DNA from 2 places in the Arthrobacter sp. AIWTK1 genome. Region 2 is predicted to be linked to the other one. Evidence: riboswitches for the same ligand, from Rfam matches in the RefSeq annotation. Region 2 holds a riboswitch; the other holds the start of a gene.
The links. A riboswitch is a leader RNA that binds a small molecule or an ion and turns the genes downstream of it on or off. The one in region 2 is predicted to bind glycine.

Region 1: it holds a riboswitch for glycine, as region 2 does, so the genes downstream of both, gcvP (aminomethyl-transferring glycine dehydrogenase) here and AC1MDG_RS00390 (L-serine ammonia-lyase) in region 2, are expected to answer to the same signal.

The regions. Positions count from the first base shown of each region.
Region 1 is NZ_CM155287.1:824,468-835,144, forward strand. It holds gene AC1MDG_RS03910 (APC family permease) at 1-1,150, opposite strand, end outside; gene AC1MDG_RS03915 (agmatine deiminase family protein) at 1,181-2,206, opposite strand; gene AC1MDG_RS03920 (nitrilase-related carbon-nitrogen hydrolase) at 2,203-3,237, opposite strand; gene AC1MDG_RS03925 (Dps family protein) at 3,430-3,909, shown strand; gene AC1MDG_RS03930 (MFS transporter) at 4,041-5,642, opposite strand; gene AC1MDG_RS03935 (TetR/AcrR family transcriptional regulator) at 5,712-6,251, shown strand; glycine riboswitch at 6,401-6,499, shown strand; gene gcvP (aminomethyl-transferring glycine dehydrogenase) at 6,703-9,576, shown strand; gene gcvT (glycine cleavage system aminomethyltransferase GcvT) at 9,588-10,677, shown strand, end outside.
Region 2 is NZ_CM155287.1:71,115-81,791, forward strand. It holds gene AC1MDG_RS00355 (hypothetical protein) at 1-56, shown strand, start outside; gene AC1MDG_RS00360 (DUF5997 family protein) at 77-481, opposite strand; gene AC1MDG_RS00365 (LysR family transcriptional regulator substrate-binding protein) at 538-1,311, shown strand; gene AC1MDG_RS00370 (hypothetical protein) at 1,315-1,650, opposite strand; gene AC1MDG_RS00375 (LacI family DNA-binding transcriptional regulator) at 1,699-2,712, opposite strand; gene AC1MDG_RS00380 (Gfo/Idh/MocA family protein) at 2,864-4,042, shown strand; gene AC1MDG_RS00385 (sugar phosphate isomerase/epimerase family protein) at 4,039-5,058, shown strand; glycine riboswitch at 5,282-5,379, shown strand; gene AC1MDG_RS00390 (L-serine ammonia-lyase) at 5,651-7,078, shown strand; gene lipA (lipoyl synthase) at 7,092-8,099, shown strand; gene AC1MDG_RS00400 (methylenetetrahydrofolate reductase) at 8,127-8,963, shown strand; gene cycA (D-serine/D-alanine/glycine transporter) at 8,953-10,422, shown strand; gene purU (formyltetrahydrofolate deformylase) at 10,419-10,677, shown strand, end outside.

The DNA.
Region 1 (10,677 bases), 750 kb from region 2:
GGACACCTGCTGCGACCGTCGCGAAGCCCGGCGTCGCAAACTTCTTGCTCATGTGGCTAAAGGGCTTCGGCAGGGCGCCGTAGTGGGCCATGGCCAAGAGGCTCCGGGACGGCGAGGTAAACGTGGACTGCAGCGACGCTGCCGAGCTGGACAGAACCGCCAGCGACATCAGGATGGCGAACGGGCCCATGACGGGGGACGCCAGCGCGGTGAAGATGTTTGCGTGGTTCTCTTCGTTGTTCAGCCCGACACCCTCAGTGCCCACGCCGGCGAACATCATGGTGGCAATGGTGACCAGGAGGTAGATGCCCAGGACCACAACGGCGGTCAGGGTGCCGGCAATGCCCGCGGTCTTCTTGCCGTTGGCCGTTTCCTCGTTCACGGTGAGGCAGACATCCCAGCCCCAGTACACAAAGATGGACAGCGAAATTCCGGCGGCGATCTGGCCGAACGTTTCAATCTTCGTGACGTCGAACCATTCCCAGCTGAACGGGATGGAGGTTTCCGAGGAAGACCAGTTGGCGAAGGCCATCGCAACGAACAGTCCGAGCACCAGCAGCTGGAACCCCACCAGGCCGTACTGCACAACCTTGGTGGTGTGCAGGCCGCGGTAGCTGACCCAGACAGCCAGCGCCACAAACACGATGCAGGTGGCGACATTCAGGACCTTGTTGGCGGCGAGGTCCGCCAACTCCGGCACACCCGTGAGTTGGGCGAGGAACAGATAGAAGAAGTCCACCGCCACTGCGGCCAGGTTGGACAGCACGATGATGTTCGCTGCGAGGAGTCCCCAGCCTCCCATCCATCCCACCCACGGGCCGAACGCCTTGGTGACCCAGGTGAAGGTGGTGCCGCTGTCCGGCGAATCGGCGTTGAGCTCCCGGTAGGCCAGTGACACCAGGATCATGGGAATGAAGCCGATGAGGAAGATGACGGGCAACTGCAGCCCGGCCTCATTGACGGTGGGGCCAAGGGCGCTGGTGAGCGTATAGGCCGGTGCAATGGTGGAAATGCCGAGGACGACGACGGCGAGGAGGCCCAGCTGCCCGCCCTTCAGTCCTTTTCCGGTAATGCCGTGTTGCGTGCCGGGGGCGTCGGTACCTGTTAATGCCGTACCGGCTGCGGAGCTGGGGCGGATGGTTTGGGTCATGTCAGGCCCTTTCTGGGTGGTCAGTTCGGTCTAGGAGGCAGCGGGTTGCTGCTGGGTGATGCAGTGGATGCCGCCGCCCCTGGCGAACAGCTCGCGGGCGTCAATGCCCACAACCCGGCGGCCGGGGTAGGCGTCGGCGAGGATGCGGAGGGCCTTTTCGTCGTTGGGATCCCCGAAGGTGCAGGCAATCACGCCGCCGTTGACCACGAGGTGGTTGATGTAGCTGTAGTCCACGAAGCCCTCGTGGTCACTGAGCCTTTCGGGAGCGGGGACCTCGATGATGTTCCACTCGCGGCCGGCTGCGTCCCGGGTGGCGGACAGGAAACTGATGATTTCGCGGCTGACCTCGAAGTCGGGGTGTGCCGGGTCCTGCTGGGAGTGGACCAGCAGTGTGCCCGGGGACGGGATGGCGGCCACAATGTCCACGTGGCCGCGGGTGCCGAAGCGCTCTGAATCCCTGGTCAGGCCGCGGGGAAGCCAGATGACATGGGTGGCGCCCAGGGTGCGGGCGAGCTCTGCTTCCACCTCGGCCTTGGACAGCCCGGGGTTGCGTCCCGGATCCAGCTGCACGGTCTCGGTCACCAGCACGGTTCCCTCGCCGTCCGCCTGGATGCCGCCGCCTTCATTGACGAGGGCGGAGGCAATGTGCCGGGCGCCGGACCGGCCGGCTACTTCCGCTCCGATCAGCGAGTCCTTGTCCCAGCGGGCCCAGTCCTGCCCGCCCCAGCCGTTGAAGACCCAGTCGACGGCACCGAGGCGCCCGTCGCCGTCGAGGACAAAGGTGGGGCCGATGTCCCGCATCCAGGCGTCATTCAGGTCCGCGGTGAGCACCTCGACGGCGGGACGCAGGTAGCGCGCGGCGGTCTCGACGTCGTCGGGCGTCACCACCACGGTGACCGGCTCGAACTCCACCGCGGCATTGGCGACGGCGGCCCAGACGGTCCGCGCGGCATGTGCCTCTTCGGCGGTGTCGCCGAGGGTGTAGCCGCCGGTGGGGAACGCCATCCAGATGCGTTCCTGCGGCGCCGTCTCTGCGGGCATGCGCCAGTGGCTCACGCGGTCACCTCGTGGTAGGTGTGTGCTTCGCCGCCGAGCGGTTGCCCGCGCCGCACGGGTTCGGTGAGCCGGGCGTAAGTGTCCGGACGGCGGGTGGCCAGGAACGGGAACAGCGTGAGCCAGTCCCTGCCCTGGTCCAGGTCCAGGTCGGCGACGAGGACGGCGGATTCGTCGCGGGGCGCCTGGGCCAGGATCCGGCCGTAGGGGTCCGAGATGAAGGAGGAGCCGTAGAAGTTCAGCGTGCCCTCGTTACCCCACCGGTTGGGCGCCACCATGAACAGGCCGTTCGCGATGCCGTTGCCCACGATCACCTGCTGCCAGAGCGGCTGGGTGTCGAAGCCGGGGTGGTCCGGTTCGGAGCCGATGGCGGTGGGGTAGACCAGGATTTCCGCCCCGCCGAGCGAGTACAGCCGCGCGAGTTCAGGGAACCATTCGTCCCAGCAGGTGGGCATCCCCAGCCTGGCGCCGCCGAGTTCGGCGGCGGAGTGGACCTCGTAGGCATCCTCCGAGGCCGGGCCTTGGCGGAAGAACTTGTCCTCGTAGTATCCGGCGGTCACCGGGATGTGGAGCTTATGCGTACGGGCCAGCAGCTCACCCTCGGGGGACACCAGGATCGCAGTGTTCAGTCCCAGGCCGTCGTCCGAACCGTCCGGGTTCTCCGCGCGCTGGTACAGCGAGGCGTGCACGGTAATGCCGTGCCGCCGTGCGGCCTCGGCGGCGAACCGGAACGTGGGGCCGGTCAGCAGGTCCTCGGCGAGGTCCGAGGGGCGTGGCCGGGCGGCCCAGGAGCGGGAAGTGTCGTTTTCGGGAAGCGCATCCGCCGGGTAGCGGGACAGCGTGAGCTCCGGCAGGAAGACGACGGTGGCTCCCAGCCGGGCTGCGCGTGCGATGCCGTCCCCAAGTTCTGCGCGGAGGTCCGCGGGGTCGGCATGCCAGCGGTGCTGGACTACACCGATCCTCAGGGCAGGACGGTCAGAAGGCTGCGTCCGCGCCAGGGAAGCGGGCGGTTCAAGGCGGGTGATTTCAATCATGGTGAATACTCCAGTGAGACGGTCGTCACTAAATGAATGACGTTCATTTAGTATTCACATGAAGGGGCCCTGTGGCAAGGAAAAAATGAAGAATAATCATTTTGTTAAGCCGCCCGCGAGATTCGGTGGCGCCGTTGTGATGGCTGGGATAGTTTCGGATTACCCGAGAAACCGCTGACACCAGGAGGATCAATGAAGGCATCACCGACGCTGACGAATAATCTGCAGGCTGTGCTCGCGGACCTGATTGAACTGCACATCCAGGGCAAGCAGGCCCACTGGAACATCGTGGGAACGAACTTCCGCGACCTCCACCTGCAGCTGGATGAAATCATCGATGCCGCCCGGAACTTCGCCGATGACATGGCGGAGCGCATGCGGGCACTCCACGCCCTGCCGGACGGCCGCAGTTCCACCGTCGCGGAGACCACCAGCCTTGCGCAGTTCCCGCAGGGGCTGATCAACACCAAGGATGCAGTCGACCGCATCGTCGCGGCGCTCGAAGCTGCTGTAGGCACCATGCGCAAGGTCCACGATGAAGTTGATGAGGAAGATCCCACGACGGCGGACCTTTTGCATGAGTTCATCTCCAAGCTCGAGCAGTATGCCTGGATGGTGGGCGCGGAGAACATGAAGGCCTCGGCCAGTGTGACCACTCCCGACAGCAAGTAAGCCCGGCAGTACAGCAGCCAGGTATGACGAAAGCCCGGCGCCGGATGATTCCGGTGCCGGGCTTTCTGTTGCACTACGGAGCGCTGGACGCGCTCCAGGCATTTGTCGAGCAGGACTGAGGCGGGGCGGCTTTACGTGGCTTTGGGCACTCCGCGAAGTACGACGGCGACAAAGGCTGCCGCCCCCGCCATCAGTACCAGCCCGATAAACGCCGTCACGTGGACACCCGACTCAAACGCAACCCGGGCGGCGGACGTCAGGGCGTCCGCCAGCGGTGCCGGGAGCGAGTGTGCCAGTTCCATGGCCCCCGCCAGGGTCTCGCGGGCCTGGGTGATCCCGTGCCAGCCGCCGCCGGGGCCCGCAGCTGCGATGCCCTCCGGCAGGACCAGGTTCCGCTGGTAGGACGCCGTCAGGATCGAGCCGAGGACGGCCGTGCCAAGCAGCGAGCCGATCTCGTAGCCGGTCTCAGAGATGGCCGCAGCCGCCCCTGATTTCTCCGGCGGCACCGCCCCCAGGATCAGGTCGTTGGAAATCGTTTCGGCTGCTCCCACCCCGAGGGCCAGGACCAGGAGGGCGCCCAGCAAAAGCGCCGGGCCGCCGGAGTGGTCGCCGAACGCCACCATGAAGTAGCCGGTGGCGCTCAGCGAAAGGCCTCCGGCCACGACGAAGCCGGGCCGTATTTTCCGCACCAGCGGGACCACCAGCAGCCCGGCGGCCACGGTGGCAATTAGGGCAGGGATCATGGCGATGCCGGCCTCCGTGGGCCGCTGGCCCTCCAGGAGCTGGAGGTGCTGGGCCAGGAACAGGATGAAGCCGTTAAAGGAAAACAGTGCCAGGACGTTGGCCGTGATGGCCGTGCTGAAAATCCTGTTTCCGAAAAGACTGATGTCCAGCAGGGGGCTGGGCAGCCTCTTTTGGCGCCGGACGAACGTGTAGCCCATCAGGAGTCCGAGGCTGATGGCCGCTGCCGGCAGCGGCCCGAAACCCTCGGTTGCCAATGCCTTGATGCCGTAGACCAGCGGAACCATTGTCAACAGGGAGAGGGCGATGCTGGCACCATCCACCGCTCCGGGCCGGGGGTCCCTGGACTCGGGAATCAGGGCCCGGCCAAGCAGCAGGATAGGCAGCATGATGGGCACGGACACCAGCAGGATTGCGCCCCACCAGTAGTGCTCCACGAGCCAGCCGCCGAAAATCGGCCCCAGCGCTGCGCCGCCCGAGAATCCTGCCGCCCACATCGCGATTGCCAGCCGCCGCCGGTTGGGGTCGGGAAAGATGTTGCGGATCAGGGACAGGGTGGAGGGCATGAGCATCGCGCCGAAAAGTCCAAGTGCTGCGCGGCCGGCGATGAGCCATTCTGCACTGGGGGCGAAAGCTGTGGCAGCTGAGACCGCGGCAAAGCCGGTGCTGCCGATCAGCAGGAGCCGGCGCCGGCCGATCCTGTCGCCGAGGCTCCCCATGGCCACCAGGAGGCCGGCGAGGACCAGGGGGTAAGCGTCAACAATCCACAGCAGCTGAACGCCGGTGGGCGCAAGGGCAGTGGCGATGGCAGGCAGCGCGAACGTCAGCGCGGTGTTGTCCACGGCGACCAGCAGTACCGGGAACATCAAAAGCGCCAGGGCCAGCCAGTCGCGGCCCGGCTTCGCGGCGGGTGAGCGGGTGCCGGCGGCGGGGGACGTTGCGGCGACGAGGCGCTGCGCGGCCGGCGTCGAAGGTGATGACAAGTTTCCCATGGGAATAACTGTACCGTCTGGACGGTATAGTTAAGAAATGAGCCCGGACCACCGGGCATGATAGGAACCATGGCCAGAAAACCCGTAGCGCGCGAAGCTGTGCTCGATGCTTTTGAATCCCTGCTGATTGAGGTGGGCGAACGCGCCGCCACGCTGGATGCCGTGGCCCGGCGTGCGGAGGTGTCCAAAGGCGGGCTCCTCTACCACTTTCCGAACAAGGAGGCCATGATTTCGGCCCTTCTGGAACGGATGGATCGGCTGGTTGCGGGGGACTTGGACGCCATGGCTAAAGCTCCCGAAGGAGCCGCCGTCTACTTCATCAAGTCCTCCCTCTGGGCGGACACTCCGCTGGACCGGGCTTTTGTGGCGGCCACCCGGCTCGCCGAAGTTGCGCACAAGGAAACGCTGCACCGTTTTGCGGCCGTCCAGGGGAGCTGGCTTGGACTGTTGGCCGGGGACGTCGGCCCGGCCATGGCCAAGGCCGTGCTGTACATGGGTGACGGCCTCTACTTCAATGCCATGCTGGCCAGCGGCCCCGGCGCCGCCCCGCCCGAAATGAGCGGCGACGTCGATAGCCTGCTGGCCGCCGTCGAGCGGCTCCGCGGCTGACCGTCCCGCGAGGCCGCGGGTCTTTCTGCCGGCACGGCCGCGACCCGGCCCGTAATGCGGCGCTGGACTGTCTGCGGAGTTTGCAGACTGGACTTCCACGTAGGACAATTACAGCTGTGACTGTTGTCACCGCTAACTAAATATGCCTTTGATCTGCGGCGGGAGAGTTCTGCAAGTAGGTACAAGCAGGCGCCGTAGGAGCAAACCCTCCCCAGGAATCTCTCAGGCCCACGTACCGCCGCGGCAAGGCAACTCTGGAAAGCAGCAGGCTGTCCGTTCGTGCCCCAACCCGCTTGGAGGCAGCAGACCGGACACGCCATGCTCACCGACGGTGCAAGCGGAGCTGTGCGAAAGCACGGTCCTGCGGAAACTCTCAGGTCCAATACAGAGCGGGGAGGAACCCGGACCACTGCGGCGTACCCTGCGCCGCCATTAGTAATGGAGTTCCTTCGTGACGGTTAGTTCAGCCTCCACCACCTTCGTCGACCGGCATATTGGCGCCCGCCGCCAGGCCGACATCGACACCATGCTCAAGTCCGTCGGCTACGACACCGTCGAGTCGCTGGTAGACACCGCGGTTCCCAAAGACATCCGCCAGGAAGTCGCCCTGACCTTGCAGGACGCCCTGAGCGAGGTCGAAGTACTGGCCGAGCTGCGCAAGCTGGCTGCCAAGAACAAGACGGCCGTGCAGATGATCGGCCAGGGCTACTACGACACAGTGACCCCGGCGGTGATCCGCCGCAACATCCTGGAATCCCCGGCCTGGTACACCGCCTACACCCCGTACCAGCCGGAAATCTCGCAGGGCCGCCTCGAAGCCCTCCTGAACTTCCAGACCATGGTCCAGGACCTCGTGGGCCTGCCCATCGCCAACGCCTCCCTGCTGGACGAAGCCACTGCCGTGGCCGAAGCGGTCCTCATGATGCGGCGTGCCAACAAGAACAAAGCCGCCCACGACGGCAAGACCGTCCTGGACGCCGATGTCCTGCCCCAGACCATCGCCATCGTCAAGGGCCGGGCCGAGGCCCTCGGCTTCGAAGTCGAGGTGGCGGACCTGTCCCAGGGACTTCCCGACGGCGACATCAACGGCATCGTGCTGCAGCAGCCGGGCGTTTCCGGCCGGGTGTTTGACCACGCCGCCGTCATTGCCGCCGCGAAGGAACGGGGCGCACTGGTCACCGTTGCGGCCGACCTCCTCTCGCTGACCCTGATCACCCCTCCGGGCGAGCAGGGTGCGGACATCGCCGTCGGCTCCACCCAGCGCCTGGGCGTGCCGCTGTTCTTCGGCGGCCCGCACGCCGCCTACATGGCCGTCCAGAAGGGCCTCGAGCGCTCCATGCCCGGCCGCCTGGTGGGTGTGTCCAAGGACAACGCCGGAACCCCGGCCTACCGCCTTGCCCTGCAGACCCGCGAGCAGCACATCCGCCGCGAGAAGGCCACGTCCAACATCTGCACCGCACAGGCCCTGCTGGCCATCGTTTCCTCCATGTACGCCGTCTACCACGGCCCCGACGGACTGAAGGCCATCGCCGAGGCCGTCCACAACAACGCCCGCACCCTGGCCGCGTCCCTGCAGTCCGCGGGGCTCGAGGTCCTGCACGGCAGCTTCTTCGACACCATCACCGTCCGCGTCCCGGACAAGGCCGCTGACATCGTCGCCGCCGCCGAAGCCAAGGGCATCAACCTGCGCGGCATCGACGCAGACACCGTCGGCATTTCCACTGACGAAACCACGACGCCGGAAACCGTCGCCGCCGTGGCCGGCGTCTTTGGCGCTTCGGTTGTGGACGCCGCCGACGGCGGTTCTGACAGTGGCGCTGCCTTTGCCCTCGAGGCCGCCGTCGAGCGTTCCTCGGAGTACCTGCAGCACCCGGTGTTCAACACGCACCGCTCGGAAACCCAGCTGCTGCGCTACATCCGCAAGCTCTCGGACCGCGACCTCGCGCTGGACCGCACCATGATCCCGCTGGGCTCGTGCACCATGAAGCTGAACGCCACCGCCGAGATGGAAGCCATCTCCTGGCCGGAGTTCGCCTCCATCCACCCCTTCGCCCCGGATTCCCAGACCGAGGGCTGGCGCGAACTCATCGAGGGCCTGGAAGCGGACCTCGCCGAGATCACCGGCTACGACCAGGTCTCCATCCAGCCGAACGCCGGCTCCCAGGGCGAGCTCGCGGGCCTGCTCGCGATCCGCGGCTACCACCTGTCCCGCGGCGATGACCAGCGCAACGTCTGCCTGATCCCGGCGTCGGCGCACGGCACCAACGCCGCCTCGGCCGTCCTGGCCGGCATGAAGGTGGTGGTCGTGGCCACCGCCGCCGACGGCACCATCGACCACGCGGACTTCCAGGCCAAGATCGAAGCCCACAAGGACGTCCTGTCCGCGATCATGATCACCTACCCGTCCACGCACGGCGTGTACGACGCCGACGTCCGCGAAATCTGCGACTCGGTGCACGCGGCCGGTGGGCAGGTGTACGTTGACGGCGCCAACCTGAACGCCCTGGTGGGCCTCGCGCAGCCGGGCAAGTTCGGCGGCGACGTGTCCCACCTGAACCTGCATAAAACCTTCTGCATCCCGCACGGCGGCGGCGGACCGGGCGTCGGCCCGGTGGCGGCCAAGGCCCACCTGGCGCCGTTCATGCCGGGGGATGCCAACAAGGCTGCACACGAGGACGGCCACGGCGTGGCGATCTCGGCGTCGCGCTTCGGTTCCGCCGGAGTGCTGCCGATCTCCTGGGCCTACGTGAAGCTGATGGGCGGTGCCGGCCTGACCGAGGCCACCAAGTCCGCCCTGCTGGCGGCGAACTACATCGCTTCCCGCCTGAACGAGTTCTTCCCGGTCCTGTACACCGGCGAAGGCGGACTCGTGGCGCACGAGTGCATCCTGGACCTCCGTGAACTGACGGCCAGGACCGGCGTTACCGCGGAAGACGTGGCCAAGCGCCTCATCGACTTCGGTTTCCACGCACCCACCCTGGCGTTCCCGGTTGCCGGCACACTCATGGTGGAGCCCACCGAGTCCGAGGACCTCGTGGAGATCGACCGCTTCATCGACGCGATGATCACCATCCGCCAGGAAATCGACCAGGTGGCCAACGGCGACTTCACCGTGGAGAACAGCCCGCTGCGCAACGCGCCGCACACCGCTGCCGCCGTCGTCTCCTCCGACTGGAAGCGCGAGTACCCGCGTGAGCAGGCCGCCTTCCCGGTCCACCACCTCAAGCAGGACAAGTACTTCCCGCCCGTGGGCCGCATTGACGGCGCAGCCGGTGACCGCAACCTGATCTGCTCCTGCCCGCCCATCGAAGACTTCGAAAACTAAGGATTGCCCCGATGACTGAGAACTACACCGCGCTCTATGAAGAGCACAAGAAGCTCGGCGCGTCCTTCACCGATTTCGGTGGCTGGCAGATGCCCCTGAAGTATTCCTCCGAGCTGGCCGAGCACCACGCCGTCCGCAACGCCGCCGGCCTGTTCGATCTCTCCCACATGGGCGAAGTCTGGGTCACCGGCCCGGACGCCGCAGCATTCCTGGACTACGCCCTGGTGGGAAAGATCTCCGCCATGTCTGTGGGCAAGGCCAAGTACTCGCTGATCTGCCAGGAAGACGGCGGCATCATCGACGACCTCATCACCTACCGGCGTCCAGCGGCGGACGCCGCAGGAGACAGCACGGACAAGTTCCTGGTGGTGCCCAACGCCGGCAACGCCGCCGTGGTCGCCGCCGCCCTCGCCGAACGGGCAGCAACATTCGACGTCGTCGTGGACGACGCTTCCGCCCGGACCTCGCTGATCGCCGTCCAGGGTCCCAAGGCCGAAGGCATCCTGCTTCGCCTGGTTCCGGCGGCCCAGCACGAGCTGGTTACCGGACTGAAGTACTACGCCGCCCTCGAAGTACCCTTCATGGTGGGCGGCAGCAGCAAGGACCTCCTGCTGGCCCGCACCGGGTACACCGGTGAGGACGGCTTCGAGATCTTCGTCGACAACGACGACGCCGCAGCCCTGTGGCAGGCCATCGCGGCCGTCGCCGAGGAAGGCGAGCTCGTTCCCGCCGGCCTGGCATGCCGCGACTCGCTGCGCCTGGAAGCCGGCATGCCGCTCTACGGCAACGAGCTCTCCCGCGAAGGCAACCCCTTCGCAGCGGGCCTCGGCCCGGTTGTTTCGCTCGCCAAGGAAAGCGACTTCGTGGGCCGCGCGGCCCTCGAGGCACTCAAGGCCGGCGGCGCCGGCTCCACAAGCGGGCGCAAGCTGGTGGGCCTCAAGGGCCTGGGCCGGCGCGCAGGCCGGGGCCACTACCCGGTCCTCAAGGACGGCGCAGTGGTTGGCGAAGTGACCTCCGGCCAGCCGAGCCCCACGCTTGGTTACCCTGTGGCGCTCGCTTATGTCGACGTCGAATACTCCGAGGTGGGGACCGCCCTGGACA
Region 2 (10,677 bases):
CACCCCGCCGCATGTTCCACCGGGGCGACCCGGACGACCTTCGTCCCGTCCGCTAACCTCCCACGACGTCAGGGGCCTACTCGGCCTTGGCGCGGGCTTTCTTCGCGTCCTTCTTGGCCGCTTCGTCCTTGACGCGCTGCGCTTCGGCGCGGACTGCCGCATGCGTGGAGCGCTCGGCGACCAGCCAGGCGGGGGGAGCCTGCAGCAGCGCGGTGATTTCCGCCGTCGTGAGTGCCTCTTCGACGCCGCCGCGGGCCAGGCCGCTGATGGAAACGTTCAGCTTCTGCGCCACCACCGGGCGGGGGTGCGGGCCGTTGCGGCGGAGTTCGGCCAGCCACTCCGGCGGATTGGCCTGGAGCTCGGCGAAATCGGCGCGGGTGATAACCGAATCCTGGAACTCCTGGGGTGTTGCGGGCAGGTAGATGCCAAGCTTCTTGGCAACGGTGGCCGGCTTCATGGACTGGGAGTTTGCAGAGGTCATGGTTCAAGGGTATCCGGCGGGGGACCGTACCCTAGCACTGGCGGTACTGTGAACCTGTGTCCGCTGAAGAAGAATCCCCGCAAGTACCCGCACCCGCTGAACCCGAAGGCCGCGTGCTGCGCTTCGCCTACGTTGCCGGCGTGACGCCGGGGAAATGGATCCGCCGCTGGGAAGAGCGGATGCCGGATGTTCCGTTGCGGTCCTTTATGTCCGACGACGGCGCGCAGCTCGCCGTTCTACGTGACGGTTCCGCAGACCTTAGTTTCGTCCGGCTGCCGGTGGAGCGCGAGGGCCTGAACGTGATTCCCCTGTACGAGGAGCAGCCCGTGGTGGTTGCTCCCAAGGGGCATGAGATCTCCGTGTTCGAAGAGGTGGCGCTGGCGGACCTTGCCGCGGAGACGTTCCTCGATGTGGCGGAGCTCGGCGGCCCGGAAACGGCGTTGCAGGTGGTTGCCTCCGGTGCGGGGCTTGCCATCCTGCCGATGTCCGTTGCCCGGCATTTCAACGTTAAGGACACAGTGGCGCGGAAACTCACCGGCGCAGCCACCACGCAGATTGCGCTTGCCTGGCCCAACGAGGCCTCGCGTGAAGCGATGGCCGGGGCCGAACAGCCGGCCATGGATGAAGTGATCGAGGAGTTCATCGGGATTGTCCGCGGACGGACCGCCCAGAGCTCCCGCCAGCCGTCGGCGAAGGTGGAGCCGCCCAAGAAGGAACCGAAGCCGGACCGGCGCGGGACCGGCGTCAAGAAGCCCAAGGTGGCGCAGCGCTACGCTCCCAATCCGGACAAGGGCCGTGGCAAGGGATCGCGCAAAAAGGGAAAACGCTAAGGCTCAGGCGGTGCAGGCGTCCTTGAGTGCGGTGACGGATTCCGCCGGAACCTGGTCGCCCGACGCAGCAATCTGACGCAGCGGGGTGGTGATCTCGGAGGGCACACCGGCGGTCTCGGCGCCGGCCACGAGGCCACCGAGGAGTTCCTTGTCCTTCACGCTGACAAGCCCGTCTTCCACGAGCGCGCACACCTGGCCCTTGACCTGGTCCGCGGCCGCGGTGGCAACCTCGGACGCACCGTCGCTCACTGCCTTTTCGGCTGCTTCCTGGACCTGCCCGCAACCGGTCAGTGCAACGATGAGGGCGGCAACGGACAGGGCGGCGAGGCGGGATTTCATTGTTCCAGCGTAGCAAGCGGTGCCGCGGCCCCCGACGGATCCCTGCCGTCAGCCCGTGAAGCGTGACGTGGTGCCGCGGACCACGAGGACCGGTTCGATCAGTTTGCGGCCCGGCGCCAGGCCGGGGTCCTGGATCCGTGCCAGCAGCGTCTGCGCGGAGTCCGCTCCCACCACGTCGCTGCGGTTGTCCACGGTGGTGATGTCCAAATACCGTGATTTCGCCAGCGGCGAGTTGTCGTAGCCGATCACCGACAGGTCCTCCGGCACGGACCGGCCCCGTGCCTTCGCCGCGGCGAACGCCCCCACAGCCATGGTGTCGTTGGCCGCGAAAATGGCCGTGGTGTCGGGGTAGTGGTCCAGCAGCCAGCAGGCCGACGCGTAACCGTCCTCCTCCGACGTTCCCCCGGATTCCCCTGCGATCCGAAGCTCCAGGCCGGCCGCCACCATACCGCTGCGGAAGCCCTCACGCCGGTGCGCCGCCGCGCCGTCCGAGCCGGACAGATGCCCGATCCGGGCATGGCCAAGCTTCAGCAGGTGGCCGACGGCGAGGCGGCCGCCGCCGTCGTCGTCGTTCGTGATGAGGTCGGCACCGGCCGGAACGCCGTTCCGCCAGCCCGCGACGACGGTGGGAACCCAGGTGCCCGCGAGCATGGGCTCGCTGGGTTCAGCGGCGATCACCAGGCCTGCGACGTGCAGGGCAAGGAGGCCGTCGGTGGCCTCCTTGATCCGGTTCTGCCCGGGCCGAGAGTCCGCCACCGTGACCTGGTAGCCGTGCACCGAGAGCGCGGATTCCATGCCGCGCAACAGATCCACGAACCACGGGTTCCTGAAGTCGTCGATTACCAGCCCGATGCTCTTCGTCTGGCTGCTCGCGAGGGCGGTCGCGGCGCGGCTGGGCCGGTACCCGAGTTGCGAGATGGCGGCCAGCACGGCCTCCCGCCGCTTGTCGCTGACCCGTGAGGGGTTCTGCAGGACCAAGGACACCAGCGACGGCGAAACGCCGGCGCTTTTGGCGACGTCGTAGATCGTGGGCCGGCGGGACCGGGGGGTGTTAAGCGTCATGAAGAGCCTTTCCTGTCTCGTTATCGAGGATAGCCGCATGATGATTGACAGGACATATAGACAAAGCTACGCTCTTTTCAGCGAGTGTTTTTGTAGCGCTACAATTTTCTGGACAGGCGATCGGCCTGGCCGAATTTCAAAGGAGAAATCAATGGCTGAAAGCCTCGGCGTCGCCGTCATTGGCGCAGGCATGGCGGGCAAGGCCCACGCTGCTGCGTACCGGACGGCCTCTACGCTGTATAGCCCCGTGCTTCCCCCGGTGCGGCTGGTCTCGATCGGCGACGTCAACGCCGAATTCGGCTCGCTGGCTGCCCGCCGCTTCGGCTACGAACGCAACGACACCTCGTGGCAGGCCATCGCCGAAGCCGATGACATCGACGTCGTCAGTGTTGTCATCGCCAACTCGCTCCACCGCGAAGTCGTGGAAGGCCTGCTCGCCGCCGGCAAGCACGTTCTGTGCGAAAAGCCGCTGAGCGACTCCCTTGAGGACGCCCGGGCCATGGCTGAGGCCTCCCGCAACACGAGCTCGATTGCCCGCATCGGCTTCACCTTCCGCCGCACGCCCGGCATCGCCTACATCCGCGACCTCATCCGCAGCGGCGTCCTCGGCAAGGTGCTGCACTTCAGCGGCCGCTACTGGACCGACTACGGCTTCAGTCCTTCCGCTCCCATGAGCTGGCGCTACAAGGGCGGCCCCGGCTCCGGGGCGCTTGCCGACGTCGGAAGCCACCTGGCTTACGTCTCCGAGTTCCTCTGCGGCGACATTCAGTCCATCAGCGGCGGCCGCCTCAGCACCGCGATCGATAAGCGACCCCTGCCTCTTGGCGCAGTCATCGGGCACGATCATGCTGCGGTCAGCGACACGTTTGAAGCCGTGGAGAACGACGACTACGCAGCATTCAACGCAGAGTTCGCCAACGGCGCCGGCAGCTTTGAAGTCTCGCGGGTTGCCGCAGGGCACGCCAACAGCCTCAACTTCGAGGTGTTCTGCGAGAACGGTGCCGCCAAGTTCGACCAGCGCCGCCCTGCGGAAATCCAGCTGTTCCTCCACGACGGATCGGGCAACGACAACGGCTACCGCCAGGTGATTCTCGGCCCGGGCCACCCCTACATCGCCGGCGGCCTCGCCATGGACGCCCCCGAGGTCGGCTTCGGCCAGAACGACGCGTTCGGCTACCAGGCCCGTGCGTTCCTCGAAGAGGTTGCCGGCCTCAGCGAGGCCGAGTCGCTTCCCCGCTGCGCCACGTTCGACGAGGGCGTGCGCAACATGGAGCTGCTCGGCGCCGTCACTGAATCCGCGCTCAACAACGGAAAGAAAATCACGCTATGAAGCTCGGCGTCTACAACGCGATCCTCCACGACCGGCCGCTTCCCGAGGCCCTGAAGGTCATCGCCGACCTCGGGCTCACCGGAATCGAAATCAACACCGGCGGATTCCTGCCGGCCGTCCACGTTCCGAACATGGACCAGATCCTGGAAAGCGACGCGGCCCGGGACGACTACCTGGCGATCTTCGAGGGGACCGGCGTCGCCATCGCCGGCCTGAACTGCAACGGCAACCCGCTGCACCCGAAGCGGGAAATCGGCGAGAAGCATGCCGAGGACATCCGTCGTTCCATCCGGCTGGCACACCGGCTGGGTCAGGACCGGGTGGTGACCATGTCCGGCCTGCCCGGCGGCGAACCCGGAGCAACCACGGTCAACTGGGTGGTCAACGCCTGGAACTCGGCCGCCCTGGACGTGCTCGACTACCAGTGGGGCATCGCGGCCGGCTTCTGGAAGGAAACCGACCGACTCGCAGCCGACCACGGCGTCAAGGTTGCGCTTGAGCTGCACCCGCAGAACATCGTGTTCAACACGGCCGACGTCCGCAAGCTCATCGACCTCACCGGCGCCACCCACGTGGGTGTTGAACTGGACGCCTCGCACCTGTTCTGGCAGCAGATGGATCCCGTGACCGTGGTCCGCGAACTCGGTCCGCTGGTCTTCCAGGCAGCCGCGAAAGACGTCCGCGTCAACACCGAAAACGCCGCGCTATACGGCGTCCTCGACAACAGCTTCCGCCGGCTCTCGCCGGATGAAGACCGGACAAACCTCGGCGGAGACGAGTGGGCCAACCAGTGGCCCAAGAACTCCGCCTGGGACTTCGTGGCACTGGGCCGCGGGCACGACACCGCCTACTGGACCGAGTTCCTGCGCGCACTCTACGAGGTGGACCCCAACATGCTGGTCAACATCGAGCACGAGGACACCTCCCTGGGCCGGATCGAAGGTCTCCAGGTGGCGGCCAAGGTCCTGCGGGACGCCGATGCGGCACTGACCGCATCGCTGCACCCGACGTCCTAGTTTCGGCTGGACGCGTCAGTGCGGAGGGCGGTTGTGGTCATCACCGGATGGCCACCACCGTCCTTTTGCGTTTGCCGCTGTACTCCCGGCCCGGCGCCTGGCCGGGACGGTGCGCCGGAACAGTCGGCTCAGTACGAATGACACATGTGACGCGACTCTGTTGCGAGCCGCCCCGGCAACCTATAAAGTGTGAGCCGTGTCACCGACAAGTGGCACATGCTTTTGATCTGCGGCGGGAGAGTCCTGCCGGTACGTTCAGCAGGCGCCGTAGGAGCAAATCCTCCCCAGGAATCTCTCAGGCCCACGTACCGCCGCGGCGAGGCAACTCTGGAAAGTAGTCCGGTCCCCGGGCTCACCGACGGTGCAAGCGGCGCTCTGTAACAGCAGGGTACGCGGAAACTCTCAGGTCACATACAGAGCGGGGAGGAACCCAATCAATGTGGCGCCCTGCGCCACCTGAATTATGGAGTTCCTCGTGACGATTCAGCCGTCCTCTTCCGCGTTTGCGGGCCCCCGCATTTGCCTGCCCTGCAGCCTCAGTGCGCGTCCCCGGTCCGCTCCGCAGCGCCTGGGCAACTAAGGAACCCCGGCCATGGCTGTTGGTGTTTTCGATCTTTTTTCCATCGGGATTGGGCCCTCGAGTTCGCATACGGTGGGCCCGATGCGGGCCGCTGCGGTCTTCGCCGAGGAGCTGAGGGCGTCCGGGGACCTGGGCAAGGTGGCCGGGCTGCGGGTGGATTTGTACGGTTCCCTCGCCGCCACCGGGCACGGGCACGGGACCATGACGGCGATCCTGCTGGGTTTGGAGGGTTACCACCCGGAGAAGATCCTCCCCGCGGAGGTGGAGGAGCGGCTCGCGGCGATCGCCGAGACCGGGACCCTGCAGCTTGCCGGTGCCGGTGACCGTGCGGGCGTTCCGCTGCCGTACGGGGTGAAGGACATGGTGCTGCGGCCGTTGACCATCCTGCCGCGGCACACCAACGGGATGACGTTCACCGTCACGGACGCCGGCGGGGAAGTCCTGCACCAGGCGACGTTCTTCTCCGTGGGCGGCGGCTTCATTGTCCGCGAGGGCGAGGAAGAGGCGGCGCTGAAGGAACTGGACGAGTCCAAGAAGGAGCTTCCGCTGCCGTTCCGCACCGCGGCGGAGCTGTTGAAGCACTGCCGGAACACCTCATTGAGCATCAGCGACGTGATGCGGGTCAATGAAGAAGAGGGCCGGTCCGAGGCCGAGATCCGCGAGGGCCTGCTTCACATCTATTCGGTGATGGAGGAATGCGTCGCGGTGTCCCTGAAGCGGGAGGGGCTGCTGCCGGGCGGGCTGAAGGTCCGCCGTCGGGCACCGGACTGGCACGAACGCCTGTTGAAGGAGAACCGCGGCCAGGACCCCGCCTACCGGGATCCGAAGTACTGGCAGGAGTGGGTGAACCTGATCGCGCTGGCGGTCAATGAGGAGAACGCTTCAGGTGGCAGGGTGGTCACTGCGCCGACGAACGGGGCTGCCGGGATCATCCCGGCGGTGCTGTATTACGCGCTGCATTTCGCTCCAGGCATGGACCAGGCCACCCGGCAGGACCGTGACGATGTGGTGGTGAAGTTCCTGCTGGCTGCCGCCGCGGTGGGGGTGCTTTACAAGGAGCAGGCCTCGATCTCGGGGGCGGAAGTGGGTTGCCAGGGCGAGGTGGGCTCGGCGTCGTCGATGGCGGCCGCGGGCCTGGCCGAGGTGATGGGCGGGACGCCGCAGCAGGTGGAAAACGCCGCGGAGATCGCGATGGAGCACAACCTGGGGCTGACGTGTGATCCGATCGGCGGGCTGGTGCAGATCCCTTGTATTGAGCGGAACGCGATCGCGGCGGCGAAGGCCATTAACGCCGCGAAGATGGCGTTGTGGGGGGACGGCACGCACCGGGTGTCCCTGGACGAGGTGATCGTGACCATGCGCGAAACCGGCAAGGACATGTCCTCCAAATACAAGGAGACCGCGATGGGCGGCCTCGCCGTCAACGTCGTGGAATGCTAAAGGAAAGAGAACTATGACACTGGCACCAGAAGGCCGGAAGATGCTGCGTATTGAGCAGCGCAATGCGGCCACACCGGTGGAGCGCAAGCCGGAGTGGATCAAGGCCAAGGTCCAGATGGGCCCGGAGTTCGTCCAGCTCAAGAACCTCGTCAAAAAGGAGAGCCTGCACACCGTCTGTGAGGAAGCAGGCTGCCCGAACATCTTCGAGTGCTGGGAAGACAAGGAAGCCACGTTCCTGATCGGCGGCTCCGAGTGCACCCGGCGCTGCGATTTCTGCCAGATCGACACCGGCAAGCCGTCCCCGGTGGACATGTTCGAACCCACCAAGGTGGCCCGCTCGGTCCAGGCCATGCAGCTGCGCTACGCCACCGTCACCGGGGTGGCCCGGGACGACCTCGCCGACGAGGGCGTGTGGCTCTACGCCGAAACGGTCCGGAAGATTCACGAACTGAACCCGGGCACCGGCGTCGAACTGCTGATCCCGGACTTCTCCGGCAAACCCGAACACATCGCCGCGATCTGCGACTCCAAGCCCGAGGTCTTCGCGCACAACGTCGAAACCGTGCCGCGGATCTTCAAGCGCATCCGCCCCGCGTTCCGCTACGAGCGGTCCCTGGATGTCATCACGCAGGGCCGGAACCTGGGCATGGTCACCAAGTCCAACCTGATCCTGGGCATGGGCGAGACCCGCGAGGAAATCTCCGAGGCCCTCCGGGACCTGCACGAGGCCGGCTGCGACCTGATCACCATCACCCAGTACCTGCGCCCGTCCGAACGGCACCTCCCGGTGGACCGCTGGGTCAAGCCGCAGGAATTCGTGGACCTCGCCACGGAGGCGGACGAGATCGGCTTCCTCGGTGTCATGTCCGGGCCGCTGGTCCGCTCCTCCTACCGTGCCGGCCGGCTCTGGGCCACCGCGATGCGCAAGAAGGGCTGGGACATCCCGGCCGAACTCGCCCACATCGAGAGCTCCGGCAGCACCCGCCAGGAAGCCAGCTCCCTCATCGCAGCACATTCCTGAGAACCATTTGATAGCCAGAGAGGACCAATGATGTTCCCCATCAGGACCGAAATCATCCCTTCAGAGGGAATCGTTGACCGGGTCAGGGCCCACGTGCCTTTGACCACGGCGCTCACCGTGACGTGCCTGCCCCACCATGGCATTGAGCGGACCATGCGAGCCGCCGTGCAGCTTGGTTTGCTCGGCTATTCGGTCATCCCGCACCTCGCGGCGCGGAGCCTTCCCGGCCGTTCCGAGCTCACCGGCATCCTGCGTGATTGCGACGTTGCCGGCATCGGTGAAGTGTTTGTGATCGGCGGAGACCGGAAGCAGCCGGCAGGCCCCTACGGCTCGGCCCTCCCGGTACTGGAAGACATCGCGCAGTACACCGGGGGCAGGATGCGGGTTGGCATTGCGGGCTACCCGGAGGGCCACCCGTCGGTGGGCCCGGTGGACCTGCTGGACGCCCTGCTGGAAAAGCAGCACCTGGCATCGAACGTTGTCACGCAAATGTGCTTCTCCGCGCCGAAAATCCTCGACTTCGCGGCGCTCCTGCGCCGGGAAGGGGTGCGGCTGCCAGTGTGGGCCGGTGTGGCCGGGGCGGTTCCGCGGACCAAGCTGGTCTCCCTGGCGACGCAGATCGGCGTCGGAAGTTCGCTGAAGTTCCTCAGCCGCAAGGGGCCGCTGGCGCGCAAGCTGCTGAGCGGTGACCGCTACTCGCCGCAGAGCCTGGTGGCCGGGCTGGAAAGCCAGCCGGGGAACATCGCAGGCATCCATCTGTACAGCTTCAACAACCTTGATCCAGCCCCCGGCGGGCCGGATCAGGCGACCACCTCAGCAGCACTCCAGTCCGCTTTGATCCGAGGAGCAGCACGTGACAACTAAGACCCTGACCGCCCACCAGGAGCCGCATCTTGAGCGGCAGCTGAGCAACCGGCACATCCAGCTGATCGCCATTGGCGGCGCCATCGGCACCGGGCTCTTCATGGGCTCCGGCAAAACCATCTCGGCGGCCGGTCCGTCCGTCATCTTCGTCTACATGATCATCGGCTTCATGCTGTTCTTCGTGATGCGGGCCATGGGCGAGCTCCTGCTGTCCAACCTGAATTACAAGTCCTTCAGCGACTTCGCGGCGGACCTGCTGGGCCCCTGGGCCGGCTTCTTCACCGGCTGGACCTACTGGTTCTGCTGGGTGATCACCGGAATCGCGGACGTCATCGCCATCGCCGGCTACTCAAAGGAACTCTGGCCGGGGCTTCCCCTGTGGATCCCGGGCCTGGCCACGATCGCCATCCTCCTGCTCCTGAACCTCACCACGGTGAGGGCCTTCGGCGAGACGGAGTTCTGGTTCGCGCTGATCAAAATCATCGCCATCGCGGCGCTGATCCTGGTGGGCCTGTTCATGATTTTCAGCGGATTCCAGTCCGACGCCGGCCCGGCCACCTTCTCGAACCTGTGGAGCCATGGCGGTTTCTTCCCGAACGAGTTCATGGGTTTTGTGGCCGGCTTCCAGATCGCAGTGTTCGCCTTTGTGGGCATTGAGCTGGTGGGCACCACGGCCGCGGAGGCCAAGGACCCGGAGAAGAACCTGCCCAAGGCCATCAACTCCATCCCCATCCGCGTGCTGCTCTTCTACGTGGGCGCCCTCATCATCCTGATGTCCGTCACGCCCTGGACCCAGTTCCAGGCCGGCCACAGCCCGTTCATCGCCATGTTCTCCCTGGCCGGACTCGGCGCCGCCGCCACTGTGGTGAACCTGGTGGTGCTCAGCTCGGCCATGTCCTCGGCCAACTCCGGCATCTACTCCACCTCGCGCATGGTCTACGGCCTGGCCCAGGAGGGTGACGCCCCGTCGGTTTTCGGCGCCCTGTCACGGCGCAAGGTCCCGCAGAACGCGCTGTTCCTCTCCTGCGTCCTGCTGCTCTCCGGCGTGGTGCTGATGTACGCGGGCCAGGACATCGGCAAGGCCTTCGACATGGTGACCACCGTCTCCGCCGTCTGCTTCGTGTTTGTGTGGTCCATCATCCTGGCCAGCTACATCGCGTTCCGCAGGCGCCGCCCGCAGCTGCACGATGCGTCCAAGTACCGGATGCCCGGCGGCGTCCCCATGGTGTGGGTGGTCTTCGCCTTCTTCGCCTTCGTCCTGTGGGCGCTCACCACGCAGCCGGACACGCTGCTGGCGCTCCTGGTGACGCCGGTGTGGTTCATCCTGCTCGGCGCCGCCTGGCTGGTACTGCGCCGACGCCCCGCGCACCTGGCCCGCTACGCCACGTTCCAGGCTGAACTCAGCCAGGACATGGAGCCCGAATCCGCCGCGCAGGAACTGGGGAACGTGAAGAAATGAGCACCGCACAGACGCTGAACCCTTCTGCCCCGGAACCGGTGGAGCCTGAGGCCGAGGCCGAGCACGTGCTGACCCTCGACTGCGCCGAGTCGCCCGGCATTGTCCACGCGATTTCGGGATTCCTGCTGGACCACGGCTGCGACATCATCGATAACAAGCAGTACGGGGACCGCAAGGAGGGGCACTTCTTCATGCGGGTCCATTTCTCCTCTCCGCAGGAGGCATTCAGCACGGAGGAGCTGCGCAGGGACTTCA